3 regions of the Williamsia sp. Y712 genome follow, and region 3 is predicted to be linked to each of the others. Evidence: riboswitches for the same ligand, from Rfam matches in the RefSeq annotation. Region 3 holds a riboswitch; each other region holds the start of a gene.

Region 1 (4,276 bases), on a different contig from region 3:
CTCGATCTGCTGACGCAGAGGATAGAGCCTGTCGGAATCGATGCCACCGACCACCACGGGTACATGGCAGCTCCGCAGGGCGGCTTCGACGCCACCGCGTCCGCGTCCGACGTCGTGGTTGTTGAGCACCTCGGACAGCACCACGTAGCTACCCGGATCAAACCGGCGGACAAGCTTGTCGGCCTGGTGTTCGAGGTAGCTCTGCACCGCGTAACGGCCGCCGTGTAACGGATCTTCTTGTCCCTGAGGGAGATTGGCGAACCTCTGGTCGAGTTCGGGTTCGCTGCGGTAGTACATGTGCGCGATGCGGCGGGCAATGCCAAGACCTGACGTGGGTGTTCGACCACTACCGTGATAGTCGCCGTTCTGCCAGTTGGCATCGGCCTTGATTGCCGCGATCTGTGTTGTCTGCGTACCGATTTGGTCAGCTGATGCGCGAGCGCCGACGGCCAGGATCAAGCCGCTCCGCACTCGCTGCGGGTAGCCGATGACCCATTCCAGAGCGCGGGCGCCACCCATCGAGCCGCCGATGACGGCTGCGACGGAATCGATCTGCAGTGCGTCGAGCAGTGCGACCTCGGCGCGGACCTGATCGAGAACGGTGATGGTGGGGAAACGTGAACCCCACACCTGACCTTCGGAATCCAGTGATGCCGGGCCGGTGGAACCGCCGCATCCGCCGAGGACATTTGCCGAGATGACACACCACTCGTCGGTGTCGACCGCGGCGCCCGGACCGATCAGCCCATCCCACCAACCGGGGGTGGGCTGATCGGGACCGACGGGTCCGGTTGCGTGGGAGTCGCCGGTCAGGGCATGCAGTGCCAGAACAACGTTGTCGCGGGTGGGCGAGAGTGTGCCCCAGCGCTGAAACGCCAGGGTCACATTCTCGATCTGTCCGCCGTTGTCCAGCGAAATCGGGCCGACCGACACACTGGTCAGCTGCCCATCAGGCAGGAATTCCCAGTCCGGATGAGTTCGTGGTGGCGTGTGCGGGTCGATACTCACCTCACTTGGCCGCAGCGAAGCCTGCATCGAGGTCGGCGATGATGTCGACGATGTTCTCGATGCCGACAGCCAACCGGACCAGTCCGGGGGTCACGCCTGCGGCCAGCTGCTCTTCGGCGATCAGCTGGGAGTGGGTGGTCGAGGCGGGATGGATGACCAGCGAGCGCACATCACCGATGTTGGCGACATGGCTGTGCAGGACCAGTGCGTCGACGAACCTCTTGCCTGCGTCCACGCCGCCGGCGATCTCGAAGCCGATGATCGCGCCCTGGCCACGCGGGGCCAATTCCTGGCCTCGCTTGTACCAGCGTGAGGATTCGAGTCCGGCGTATGCCACTGACTCCACCTGCGGGTGCTCCTCCAGGTACTTGGCCACTTTCTGGGCGTTCGACACGTGGCGCTCGATCCGCAGGCTGAGGGTTTCCAGGCCCTGGGCGATGAGGAAGGCGTTGAACGGCGAGATGGCGGCACCGGTATCGCGCAACCACTGCACGCGGGCCTTGAGGGCGTAGGCCGGAGCACCGAGGTCGGCGAAGATCGCACCGTGGTAGCTCGGGTCCGGGGTGGTGAATCCGGGGAACAGGTCCACACCGTCACGCTGGCCGCGCCAGTCGAAGGTGCCACCGTCGACGATCACGCCGCCGATCGCGGTGCCATGTCCACCAAGGTATTTCGTGGCCGAATGCACCACGATGTCGGCGCCGTGCTCCAGCGGGTTGATCAGGTACGGGGTGGCGACGGTGTTGTCGACGATCAGTGGCAGGCCGGCCTCGTGGGCAACGGCGGAGATGCCGGGGAGGTCGAGGATCTCGTTGTTCGGGTTCGAGATGGTCTCACCGAACAGGGCGCGGGTGTTGGGCTGGATGGCCGCGCGCCAGCTGTCGAGGTCTTCCGGGTCATCAACGAAACTGACCTGGATACCGAGCTTGGGAAGCGTGTAGTGGAAGAGGTTGTACGTGCCGCCGTAGAGGCGGGGGCTCGACACCACATGACCGCCGTTTTCGACGATGTTCAGGATCGAATAGGTCTCGGCGGCCTGACCCGACGCGACGAGCAGAGCCGCCACGCCACCTTCGAGGGCTGCGATGCGCTGCTCGACGGCGTCCTGGGTGGGGTTCATGATGCGGGTGTAGATGTTGCCGGGCTCGGCCAGACCGAAGAGGTTGGCGGCGTGCTCGGTGTCGCGGAACGTGTACGACGTTGTCTGGTAGATCGGCAGGGCACGGGCGGAGGTTGCCGAATCCGGGCTCTGGCCAACATGGACCTGCTTGGTTTCAAAGCTCCAGTTGTCGGCCGGATTGACGTCGGTGTCAGACATGTAGGACTTCTCTTTCTTGGTCGTTAGACATCCAATTAGAGGGTCCGACCTTTCGGACCCCGCGCTTGCCGCGGCGAACCGCAACCTGGTCGTCACCCGGAGCACCCCACCGCGGTTGGAGGGTTGCCGGTCAGCTAGCCGGGGCTTGTCGCTGACACTCAGGACCTGGCCAAAAGGATATAACACGCGCTTCCTGTGCAAAAAAGCGTTCAGCGCAGGGAGATTCTGTGATTCGCCATCGTGTAGTCCGCTCTGTACTACGTTCACGCGATTGGTCATTGTCAATACCTGTCGTAACTTCAGTGCATCGCCTTGAATTGCCTGAGGCAGTTAGCAATTCGAAACAACTGGGGCTGCTGTGGGTGTTCAGACGAGGCGTGGTCGTGTTGTTTCGAAACGGACCAATCGGCGCGCGGTGGCGCTTGCCTCCGGTGCTGCGGCGGCGGCGCTGCCGGTGCTCGGTTTCCTCGGGAGCGCTCCGGGGCTCGCCGCCGAGTCAGCGCCGTATGACTGCGGTGACGGCGGAGTGTTCGTGGTGGCCGGCACCGATGATCCGAACCACCTGCACACCCGGGGCCTGGAGACCAGGTACACCGACCAGGGCTACGTGATCAACCGGGTCGACTACCCGGCGACCTTCTGGCCACTCGGTGCGCAGAGTTACGACGCGAATATCGAGACCGGAAAGGCCGCGCTCGCCCGGGACGTGGCGACCTATCAGGCCAACTGCCAGGACAAACCGGTTGTCATCGTCGGTTATTCACAGGGGGCCCGCATCTCCGGTGACGTACTGACCGACATCGCGGCGGGCAAGGCCGGTGGCGTGACCTCGGTCGGAGTGTCGGGTGAGCTCTATTCCGACCCACGGCGACGGGGCACGAACTCCGGTGCCGGAGCCGAGGTCAACCTCATCAATGCGTATCCGGGGGCGATACTCGACGGTTCGCGCGACGGCGACTTCGGCGACATTGCGGTGTACTCGGTCTGTATCGACGGCGACGCGATCTGTGACCTACCCGATCTGCGGCGAGATCCCATCGGGGCGCTGGATGCGCTGGTGGGCTTCTTCGTCAAACACCAGAACTACGGCCCGATCATGGCGGCCGGGCCAGGCGCATCCGTCGGTACCGACGGCGTCACTGTCATCAAAGAGTCCGACGGTGCCGATGTGGTCTTCATCGCCGCCGATCCATCACTGACCATCGTGCTGGCACAGGTCGGGTTACCCAACCTGCTGCGCCCGGTGATCCTCGATTTTCCCTATGCCGAACTGGCGGTCATCCAGCCGATATCACGCGCGATCATGGGATTGCTGCCTGCGCTGCCGCAGCTCGGGCACGGCGCATATCTGACCGATCTGTACGCGATCCGGGACGCGCTGTCCGGTGATCCGACTGCATGGGCCGCGATCTTCGGGAGCGCGGTCAGCATCATCCGGTATCCGGAGAACTTCGTTCGGGACTGGATCGCGGTGATCGACGCCGTCCTCGACCACCGCGACCCGGACCTCGGGTTCATCGCGGCACCGACGGTGCGAGCCATGGCGGTTGCGGCATTCGGTGCGACCACCGAGGGAGGGGCGGGCCTGGACGATCGCACCACGGATATCGCCGATTCCGGCGATTCCGGCGAGGTGCTCGCCGCGCCGACCGTCGATCACGTGCAGACGCCTGTCGCCGCCGTTTCGGTGCCGGGCAGGCACCGGGCGCCGGAAGGCACCCCGTCGGCCGTGCGACCTGCTGATGTGTTCGCCGACGCCCCGGTGTGGAGCGGTCCGGCAACCTCGCAGCCGGACCTGGGTGTCGATGACGGCGGCCACGACGCCGCCGATTCCGCGGCAGATCAGGAGCCGGCTGTTTCGGCGCAACCGGTGTCCCAAGAGCCTGCCGCGTCCGATACAACGCTCGTTGACCTGTCCGCGGATCTCGCTTCCGCCCCGTGAGCCGGTCT
Region 2 (4,276 bases), on a different contig from region 3:
ATCTCCATGTCCTGATGGGGATGGGTGTCGAAACCTTGCCGGGGCAGGACGATGTCGTCGTTGTTGACCATCAGCACACCGTGGTGGGTGTTGGCCGGGTCGTAGTGGGGGCCGAATGAGAAGGAATGTTTGGAGTCGAGCCAACCGGCGTTGGTCGTGAAGCGGCTGTCGGCACGACGGACGTCGAAGCGGGTGGGAGGTGTTGCTGTGGTCATCGGTGGGGGCCTTTCGAATGGAGCGCTATCGCAAGAAAGCCGGTCTAGAGAACGTGAGAGCCGTACATCTCGCCGAGGGGATCGGCGATGAGTTCGAGGCGGGCCCCGTCGGGGTCGCGGAAGTACAGCGACACCTCGCTGTGTTCGATGAGTTCGACGCCTGCGTCGATCAGTTTGTCGCGCAGGTGTTTCCAGCGCTGCGGCTCGACGCTGATCGCGACATGATGCAGCCCGCCGAGGACTTCCTGGTACGGGCCGACGTCGAGGCCGGGAAAGTCGAAGAACGCCAACAGGTTTTCGTTGCCGATGTCGAAGAAGAAGTGCGACGATCCGGGGTAGTCGCGGTTCTCGATGAGTTCGGTCAGTGGGAACTCGAGCAGATCCTGGTAGAAGCGCACGGTCCGTTCGACGTCGCTGCTGACCAGTGCGGTGTGGTGCAGGCCGCGCGCCGAGGAGGCGGGCCGGGATTCGGCAGGTACCAGGTGTTTGGCGCGAATCGCCTCACGCTTGCCCGCATATTCCTGCAGGCGCTTCTCGTCGGTGTCGGCGGTGCTCATGGCCGGTCCTTTCGGTGCGGGGTCTTCATCCAGTGTGCGCTTCGAGTTGCCATAGGTAAATGGTTGCGTCGTCAACTACTTCGGTAGCGTACCGCAACTGGTTGCTTTGTCAACTACTTTGGTTATGCTCTAGCCGTGGAACCAACACAGTGGCTCAGTGAGGACGAGCAGCAGGCATGGCGCGCATACCTGGATGCCACCCGGTTGCTGCTGCGGACACTCGATCAGCAGCTGGCCCGGGATGCGGGTTTGTCGTTCACCGACTTCGAATTGCTGGTGATCCTGTCCGAGGCGCCGCAACGCCGACTGCGCATGCGGGATCTGGCTGATGCGATCACGACCACAAGAAGCGGCGCCACCAGGGCGATCGGTCGTCTGGTTGACGCCGGATGGGTGCGTCGCGTCGAATGCGAAGACGACAAACGCGGCATGATGGCGGAATTGACCGACGCCGGGATGCAGAAGCTGACGTCGGCGAGCCCCGGACATGTCGCCGAGGTGAGGCGAAACATGTTCGACCTCCTCAGTCCGAGCGACGTTGCCGTGTTGGGGCGAGCATTCGCCGAGACCCGCGAGCACCTACTGCAGGCGCCCGAGTAGGCGGCCCGTTCAGTCGACACCGTCAGCCCCGCGATCGTTGATGACGGGGGGTTTGAACCCGGCTGAATCTAATCGTGTACGCGGCGGGTGATCGTGACGCGTCGTGCTGCACGCCTGCGATCGCCGCGGGCAGGCCGGATCGCTCTGAAGGCTGTTGTGCTGCGGCAATGCTTCGGAAAGGTCCATCGGTCCGTTCGTCGGGGGAGCCGAGCATCCCTGGCCACGGCACCGAGGTGACTCACACCGTCTGTCGGGCAAGTTGATTCATCGTTTGACGCGTTATGGGCACCGGCCTACTGTGCACAAGGATCATCAAGAGCGACTGAGAGACCCGGCTCGCTGACGTCGCAGCAACCCCCCGCCTCGGCGGGTGCGGGTGCTACTGCCGGGACCGATGAAGGTTGTGTGTCATGCCATCAGTTCAGGAGTCCGGGTGAAGTTTCTGTTGATCAGTCTGATCACCCACACGCCTCACCCGTTGTCCGGCGAGACCGTGTCACCGGCGCAGCGGTTTCGAGAAGTGATCGACAACGCGGTTCTCGCAGAGGAATTGGGCTTCGACGGCTTCGGGGTCGGCGAGCGGCACGAGAGGCCGTTCATCTCCTCGTCGCCACCGGTGGTTCTCAGTAACATCGCCGCACGGACTTCGACGATCGCACTGTTCACCGCGGTGACAACGCTCAGTTTGCTCGATCCGGTGCGGGCCTTCGAGGACTACTCGACCCTCGACAACCTCTCCGGTGGCCGACTGCAACTGATGATCGGCAAGGGCAACGGTGCCGCGCAGGCCAAGCTGTTCCACGTCACCGAGGCCGACCAGTGGGAGCGCAACCGGGAAGGGTACGAACTCTTCCGACGGTTGTGGCAGGACGACACCATCACCTGGACGGGCAAGTACCGACCATCGTTGACCGACGCGGAGGCGCTACCCCGTCCGCTGCAGAAAAAGATCCGCGTCTGGCACGGCAGCGCCACCAGCCGTGAATCAGTGGATCTGGCAGCGTTTTACGGGGATCCGTTGTTCTCGGCCAATGTCACCAACCCGATCGAACCCTATGCGGAATTGATCGATTACTACCGAGCGCGGTGGGCGGCTTACGGGCACGATCCGGCCGATGCCCTCGTAGGTGCGGGATCGGCCGGGTACTACGCCACCAAGAACTCGCAGGATGCGATCAACACATACCGCCCGATCTTCGATGCCACCATGGCCAGACTCGGGTCATTCGGTCTGCCGCTGGTGTTTCCGACCCTCGAAGACGCCATCGAACGCAGCTCGCTGCTGCTCGGGAGCCCGCAGCAGGTGATCGACAAAGTGTTGCGGTATCACGAGAAATTCGGCCATGAGGTCATGCATCTGCACGCTGATGCCAGCGGCCTCACCGACTCCCAGCATCGCGATTCCCTCGAACTCTTCCAGTCCGAGATCGCCCCGGTGCTCAGGCGTGAGATCCCGAGTCGCCCCATCTCCACACCCGCCGCGTTGGAAGTGCTGTCATGACCGCTTCGACCCGGGTCCCGCCGTCGATGCATGTCGGCAGGCGCACCTTCGCCCGCTTCATCTAATTCGTCGAAAAGGACAAACATGCCAGTAGAGTTCCTGGGGATCGCTGCCACGAATGACGGCACCGAGATCCATCCTCGTACCACCGCCGGTTCGTTCGACCGGGAGTACACGCTCAAACTCGCTCGTGCACACGAGGATTTCGGGTGGGACCGGATCCTGTTCGCCTATGGTGCCGGTACTCCTGAACCCGCGGCGGCCGCTTCGTACATCGCGAGCAACCTCGAACGCATCGAGATCCTGCTGGCGCACCGTCCCAATGTCTCGTATCCGACATTCGCCGCCAAGACCTTCGCGACACTCGACCAGATCTCCGGGGGCCGGGTGACGGTGCACTTCATCACCGGTGGCAACGACACCGAACAGCAGCGGGAGGGTGACTTCCTGTCGAAAGACCAACGGTACGAACGCACCCGGGAGTACATCCAGGTCGTCAAGAAGGCCTGGACCAGTCGCGAACCGTTCGACCACGACGGCACCTACTACCGATTCAACGACTTCGTCTCCGATGTCTTCCCGGTTGCGCAGCCTCGGCCCGACATCTCCTTCGGTGGGTCGTCGGCGGCGGCCTATGCGGTCGGCGGCGCCGAGGCCGACATCTATGCGCTGTGGGGTGAACCCGTCGAGAACACGGCCGAGCAGATCGCGTCGATCACCGCGTCCGCGAAGGCTGCAGGTCGTGCGGATCGCCCGCGGCTACAGGTCGCGTTCCGGCCGATCATCGCGCCGACCGACGAATTGGCCTGGCGGAAGGCGGAATCGATACTCGGTCAGCTCAATGCCCGTGCGGCCGGTGCCACCCAGTTCCCACGCGGATTCTCCCTGACATCGCCTCAGAACGCCGGTTCCCAGCGTCTGCTCGAGATCGCTGATTCAGTCGACCGTTTCGGAGCCGCGGGATGGACGGCGACGTCCAAGGCAACCGGGGGCGGCGGAAATTCCAATGCGCTGGTCGGTTCTCCGGAGACGGTGGCGGCCGCGCTGCTCGAATACCACGACCTCGGGATCGAGATCCTCTCGGCCCGTGGCTACCACCTGCTCGACGACGCGATCGACTTCGGCCGGTATGTGATTCCGATCGTTCGTGAGGAAGTCGCAAAGCGCGACAGAAACATCCAGGGTGCGGCGTGATCGAGTTGGTTCAAAACCAAGCTGATTTTATTGAAGATATTGGGACGCAACGGTTTAACCTCATCAGTGAGCTGACAGCGGGTGAAGCAGCCGCCGCTTCGCCGCAGCAGCGTGCTACCGCCAGGATCGACGGAGGAAATCGATGAATGCACGTGTGTCCCGACCGCTACTCGCCGTGTTCGGCGCTGCACTGATGACGGGAACCCTGC
Region 3 (4,276 bases):
AGAGTCTGGAAGACCTGTACGAGAACGCACCGTGCGGGTATCTGTCGACGTGGCCGGACGGGCGCATCGCAAAGGTCAACACCACTCTGGCGGTGTGGCTCGGATACGACCGAACGTCATTGCTGGACAGGCCTTTCAGCGATCTGCTCACCGCAGGCGGGCGCATACACTACGAAACCCACTTCGCACCGCTACTGCAGCTGGTAGGGGTGCTGAGCGGAATCACCGTCGACCTCGTCGCGGCCGACGGCCGACGACTGCCCGTATTCGTCACCGCGAACGTCAAGATCGGTACCGATGGCACCGCCGTGCTCATCCGCATCACCGTGCAGGACGCACGTGATCGACGCGCGTACGAGAAACAGTTGCTCGCCGCACGGCGCCATGCCGAAGAAGAACGTGCGCGCGTACAACTGCTCGCCTCGACCCTTCAGCGCTCACTGCTTCCACCGTCGTTGCGACCTCCCGACGGCATGGAGGCAGCAGCCCACTACAACGCTGCATCGATCAACGATGTCGGCGGCGACTTCTACGACCTGTTCGCCCTGTCAGAGCACAAGTGGGGGTTCTTCCTCGGCGACGTGTGCGGAAAAGGGGCCACCGCAGCGGCGGTGACGTCGCTGACCCGTTACACGCTGCGCGCTGCAGCGGTGTACGACGACGATCCGATTGCGGTGTTGCACAACCTCGATGCCGTGCTGCATTCGAACTATCACGGCGACGAACCTCGTTTCTGCACAGTGATCTTCGGCGTCCTCACCCGCGCCGACAACGGATTCGACGTACACCTCGCGAGCGGGGGCCATCCGCCCGCGCTGTTGCTCACCGCCGCAGGCCGAGCGCAGTACGTGAGTACCGAGGGCGGCCAACTCGTCGGCATCCTGCGCGCTCCCAGATTTGTCTCTACCCGGATTCACCTCGACGCCGGCGACACCCTCGTGCTCTACACCGACGGGCTCACCGAGGCGCGGATCGGGCCGGGTCCCGAGCGGTACGACGACAACGGTGCGCTGCTCGAGTTCGCGGCGGCACACACCCCGACGTCCGCAGGCCAGATCATCGAGGACTTGCGAGAGTTGCTCGACGGTTTCGGTGCCGGCCTCGAAGACGACACCGCGCTCATGGCACTGAGCGTCCCCCACCCCGGGGTTTAGAGCGTGCGGAGGGCGGCGAGGAGCAGGTCGACGTCCTCGGAGCTCGAACCGAGGCCGAGGCTGGCGCGCACAGCCCCTGAGCCGTGGCCCAGACGGTCCAGAAGCGGATGGGCGCAGAATCGTCCGTCGCGCACCCCGATGCCGTGTTCGGCCGACAGATGGGCTGCCACCTCGGCGGCCCGATGCCCGTCGACGACAAAGCTGACCACACCAACGGCATCGGTGCTGTCGGTGAAGATCTTCAGGGCATGCACGCCCGGGATCTCGGCCAGACCATCGCGCAACCGGTCGGTCAGTGATGTTTCATGGGAAACAACGGCCTCCCCAAGGGATTCGATTTCGACGCAGGCCGCCGCGAGCGCAGCCGCACCCAAGACGTTGGGCGAACCACCTTCATGACGGGCGGGCGCGGGCGCCCACTTCACGTCCTGCTCGGTGACGTTGAGCACCGCACCACCACCGGCGAGATACGGGTCGGCGGCATCAAGCCAATCCCTCAGTCCAACAAGCACTCCGGCCCCGAAGGGCGCGTAGGTCTTGTGTCCCGAGAATGCCAGGTAGTCGATGCCGCAGGCAGTGATGTCCACCCTGCGGTGCGGAACCAACTGCGCGCCGTCGACAGCGATCCGAGCACCGTTGCGGTGCGCAAGATCTGCCAGTTCACTGACCGGCAAGATCTCACCGGTGACGTTCGACGCACCGGTGACCGCCAGCAACACCGCACCGGTCTCTTTGAGTGCGGTCTCCACACGGACGATCGTCGCGGCCAGCGTATTCGCAGCACGGACGACGTGAACATCACTCCACGGCAACAGATTTGAATGATGTTCCAGATCGAGGACGACGACTTTTCCCGGCACGCAGCGAGCCAGGAGGTTCAGCGAATCGGTGGTGTTCCGCGTGAAGATCAGGCAGTGCTGCTCGCCGGCACCGACAAAGTCAGCGACCTGCGCTCGGGCGGTCTCGTACGCCCGCGTCGTCACCTGCGATGCGTAGCCCGCGCCCCGGTGCACACTCGAGTAGGTCGGTAGTAGTCGCGTTATCGCATCGACCACGCTGCACAATGCCGGCGCACTCGCCGCGTAGTCGAAGTTGACGTACCGCGTGGTCGAGCCATCCCTCAGTGGGGCCTGGGTGTCCGAACCCTCTATCGCTGCAAGAGCATTCAGGTTTCGGTTCAGTGTTGCAGTGCTCATATCTCACACCAGCTTCCGGTGTCAGGGATCCCGCACGCACCAAGTTTCGAACCTGCCGATGGAGCAGTTCGGAACTCGGACGGTGGGAGGTCCGCGCTTGCCTGTTCGGGTTCGAACAGGCCAGGTCTTCACCCGGAGCACCCCGCCGCGATGGAGGGTTGCTGACCAGCAAGCCGGGGCTATGCGCTGGTACTCGTGACCGACGACGACGCTAACAGACTTCTTCGGCGTCGTCCATACCCATGTGCTTTAACTTCTCGGCGATCGAAACTCCGCGCATCCATCGGATTTGGGCAGCAGCGTGCGTATGGTTCTGTCCAACAGTTGAAATCCCCTGGCCCGGACACGCACATACGGTGCCCGGATTCGCCTGGTGGACAACAACTGCCCTGTGTCAACGAGTATCAGCGCCAAGTTCCAGCTTGCTGGTCGGCAACCCTCCACCGCGGCGGGGTGCCCTGGATGAAAGACACGGTCCCAGCCTTCACCGGCATGGGACAAGCGCGGGTTTCACGCAAGCGAGCCCGAAGAGATTCCCGGGAGCTTGATGACCTTGTTCAACGCACCACGCGGTCGAATCCTGAGCATCTGCCGGGCCCATTGCATGTGCAGCAGTTTCAGATGTTTCAGGTCGTCGAAACCGGCACTGCGGAAGTGTTTTTCACCAATCCTCGAAGCGAGGACACCAGGGCCCCTGTTGGCGTCGATACCAACAATCGAGGGGCTCACCGAACACAACAGAATCGAGGTCACGATATGAGTTCCGTCAAGGTCGACACCGTGGTTGTCGGTGGTGGCGCGATAGGTTCGGCCGCCGCCTGGCAACTGGCGCGCCGGGGTGTCGAGACCGTGCTGCTCGAACGATTCACCCCCGGCCACACCAACGGCGCCTCACATGGCGCCTCCCGCATCTTCCGCACCTCCTACGCCGAGCGCACCTACGTCGCGCTCGCGAGGGAAGCGGAAGGACTCTGGGCCGACCTCGAAGCCGAGTCCGGGACGCAACTGCTCACCGTCACCGGCGGCGTCGATCAGGGATGGACTCCGTACCTGTCCCAGATCGCAGATACCCTCGCCGACCTCGGACTCGTCCATCATTGGCTCGAGCCCGACGAGGCCTCGCAGCGCTGGCCCGGAATCAGATTCGACGGCCGCGCGTTGTACTACCCCAACAGCGGGCGACTACATGCAGACAACGCTGTCAGCGCACTACAACGCGGCGCAGCAGCTCTCGGTGCAGAGGTTCGACACGAATCGCAGGTGATCTCGATCGACGTCACAGACGAGAACTCGGTCACCGTGCGCACCGATGACCAGGAGTACGTGGCCCGACGTGTGGTGGTGGCGGCAGGCGCCTGGGCGACGAAGCTGTTGTCGGGCATCGCAGCGCTGCCACAGATCACCGTCACCCAAGAGCAACCCGCACACTTCGTACCGCGTGACCAGGACGCCGAATGGCCCAGCTTCGGGATCTTGCATGACCCGGACGGACCGAACGCGCCCGAATTCGGTGGTGTGTACGGCTTGTCTTCGGGTGCCGAAGGCATCAAGGTCGGCTTCCATGGAACCGGACCCGTCGTCGACCCCGACCACCGCGATTTCACGGCGGAACCACGGCAGCTCAAGGCCCTGCAGGAGTACGTCCGTCATTGGGTGCCCGGCGTCGATGCCGACGAACTGACCCCGATCAGCTGCACGTACGCGACCACGCCCGACTCCAACTTCGTCATCGACCGCCGCGGTCCGGTTGCGGTCGCCGCCGGATTCTCCGGACACGGCTTCAAGTTCGTGCCCGCCATCGGCCGCCTCCTCGCCGACCTCACCGCCGACAAAGATGCCCCCGAGTTGTTCTCATTCCGTTCCCACTCCGCAGAAAAGGTTGTCTAGCCATGTCGAACTTCGCCAGCCCAGCCGATACCGAGACTT

What was found. A riboswitch is a leader RNA that binds a small molecule or an ion and turns the genes downstream of it on or off. The one in region 3 is predicted to bind S-adenosylmethionine.
Region 1: it holds a riboswitch for S-adenosylmethionine, as region 3 does, so the genes downstream of both, AC1D75_RS24185 (bifunctional o-acetylhomoserine/o-acetylserine sulfhydrylase) here and AC1D75_RS20030 (aminotransferase class V-fold PLP-dependent enzyme) in region 3, are expected to answer to the same signal.
Region 2: it holds a riboswitch for S-adenosylmethionine, as region 3 does, so the genes downstream of both, AC1D75_RS26740 (LLM class flavin-dependent oxidoreductase) here and AC1D75_RS20030 (aminotransferase class V-fold PLP-dependent enzyme) in region 3, are expected to answer to the same signal.

What each region holds. Positions count from the first base shown of each region.
Region 1 is NZ_JCAIUN010000004.1:214,062-218,337, reverse strand. Features, by position in the region: gene metX (homoserine O-acetyltransferase MetX) at 1-1,035, opposite strand, end outside; gene AC1D75_RS24185 (bifunctional o-acetylhomoserine/o-acetylserine sulfhydrylase) at 1,010-2,326, opposite strand; SAM riboswitch class IV at 2,383-2,492, opposite strand; gene AC1D75_RS24180 (cutinase family protein) at 2,742-4,268, shown strand.
Region 2 is NZ_JCAIUN010000004.1:761,467-765,742, reverse strand. Features, by position in the region: gene AC1D75_RS26755 (pirin family protein) at 1-215, opposite strand, end outside; gene AC1D75_RS26750 (VOC family protein) at 260-772, opposite strand; gene AC1D75_RS26745 (MarR family winged helix-turn-helix transcriptional regulator) at 908-1,372, shown strand; SAM riboswitch class I at 1,679-1,773, shown strand; gene AC1D75_RS26740 (LLM class flavin-dependent oxidoreductase) at 1,806-2,873, shown strand; gene AC1D75_RS26735 (LLM class flavin-dependent oxidoreductase) at 2,958-4,067, shown strand; gene AC1D75_RS26730 (hypothetical protein) at 4,064-4,213, shown strand; gene AC1D75_RS26725 (ABC transporter substrate-binding protein) at 4,210-4,276, shown strand, end outside.
Region 3 is NZ_JCAIUN010000003.1:163,293-167,568, reverse strand. Features, by position in the region: gene AC1D75_RS20035 (PP2C family protein-serine/threonine phosphatase) at 1-1,154, shown strand, start outside; gene AC1D75_RS20030 (aminotransferase class V-fold PLP-dependent enzyme) at 1,151-2,350, opposite strand; SAM riboswitch class IV at 2,439-2,551, opposite strand; SAM riboswitch class IV at 2,743-2,860, shown strand; gene solA (N-methyl-L-tryptophan oxidase) at 3,107-4,237, shown strand; gene AC1D75_RS20020 (glutathione S-transferase C-terminal domain-containing protein) at 4,240-4,276, shown strand, end outside.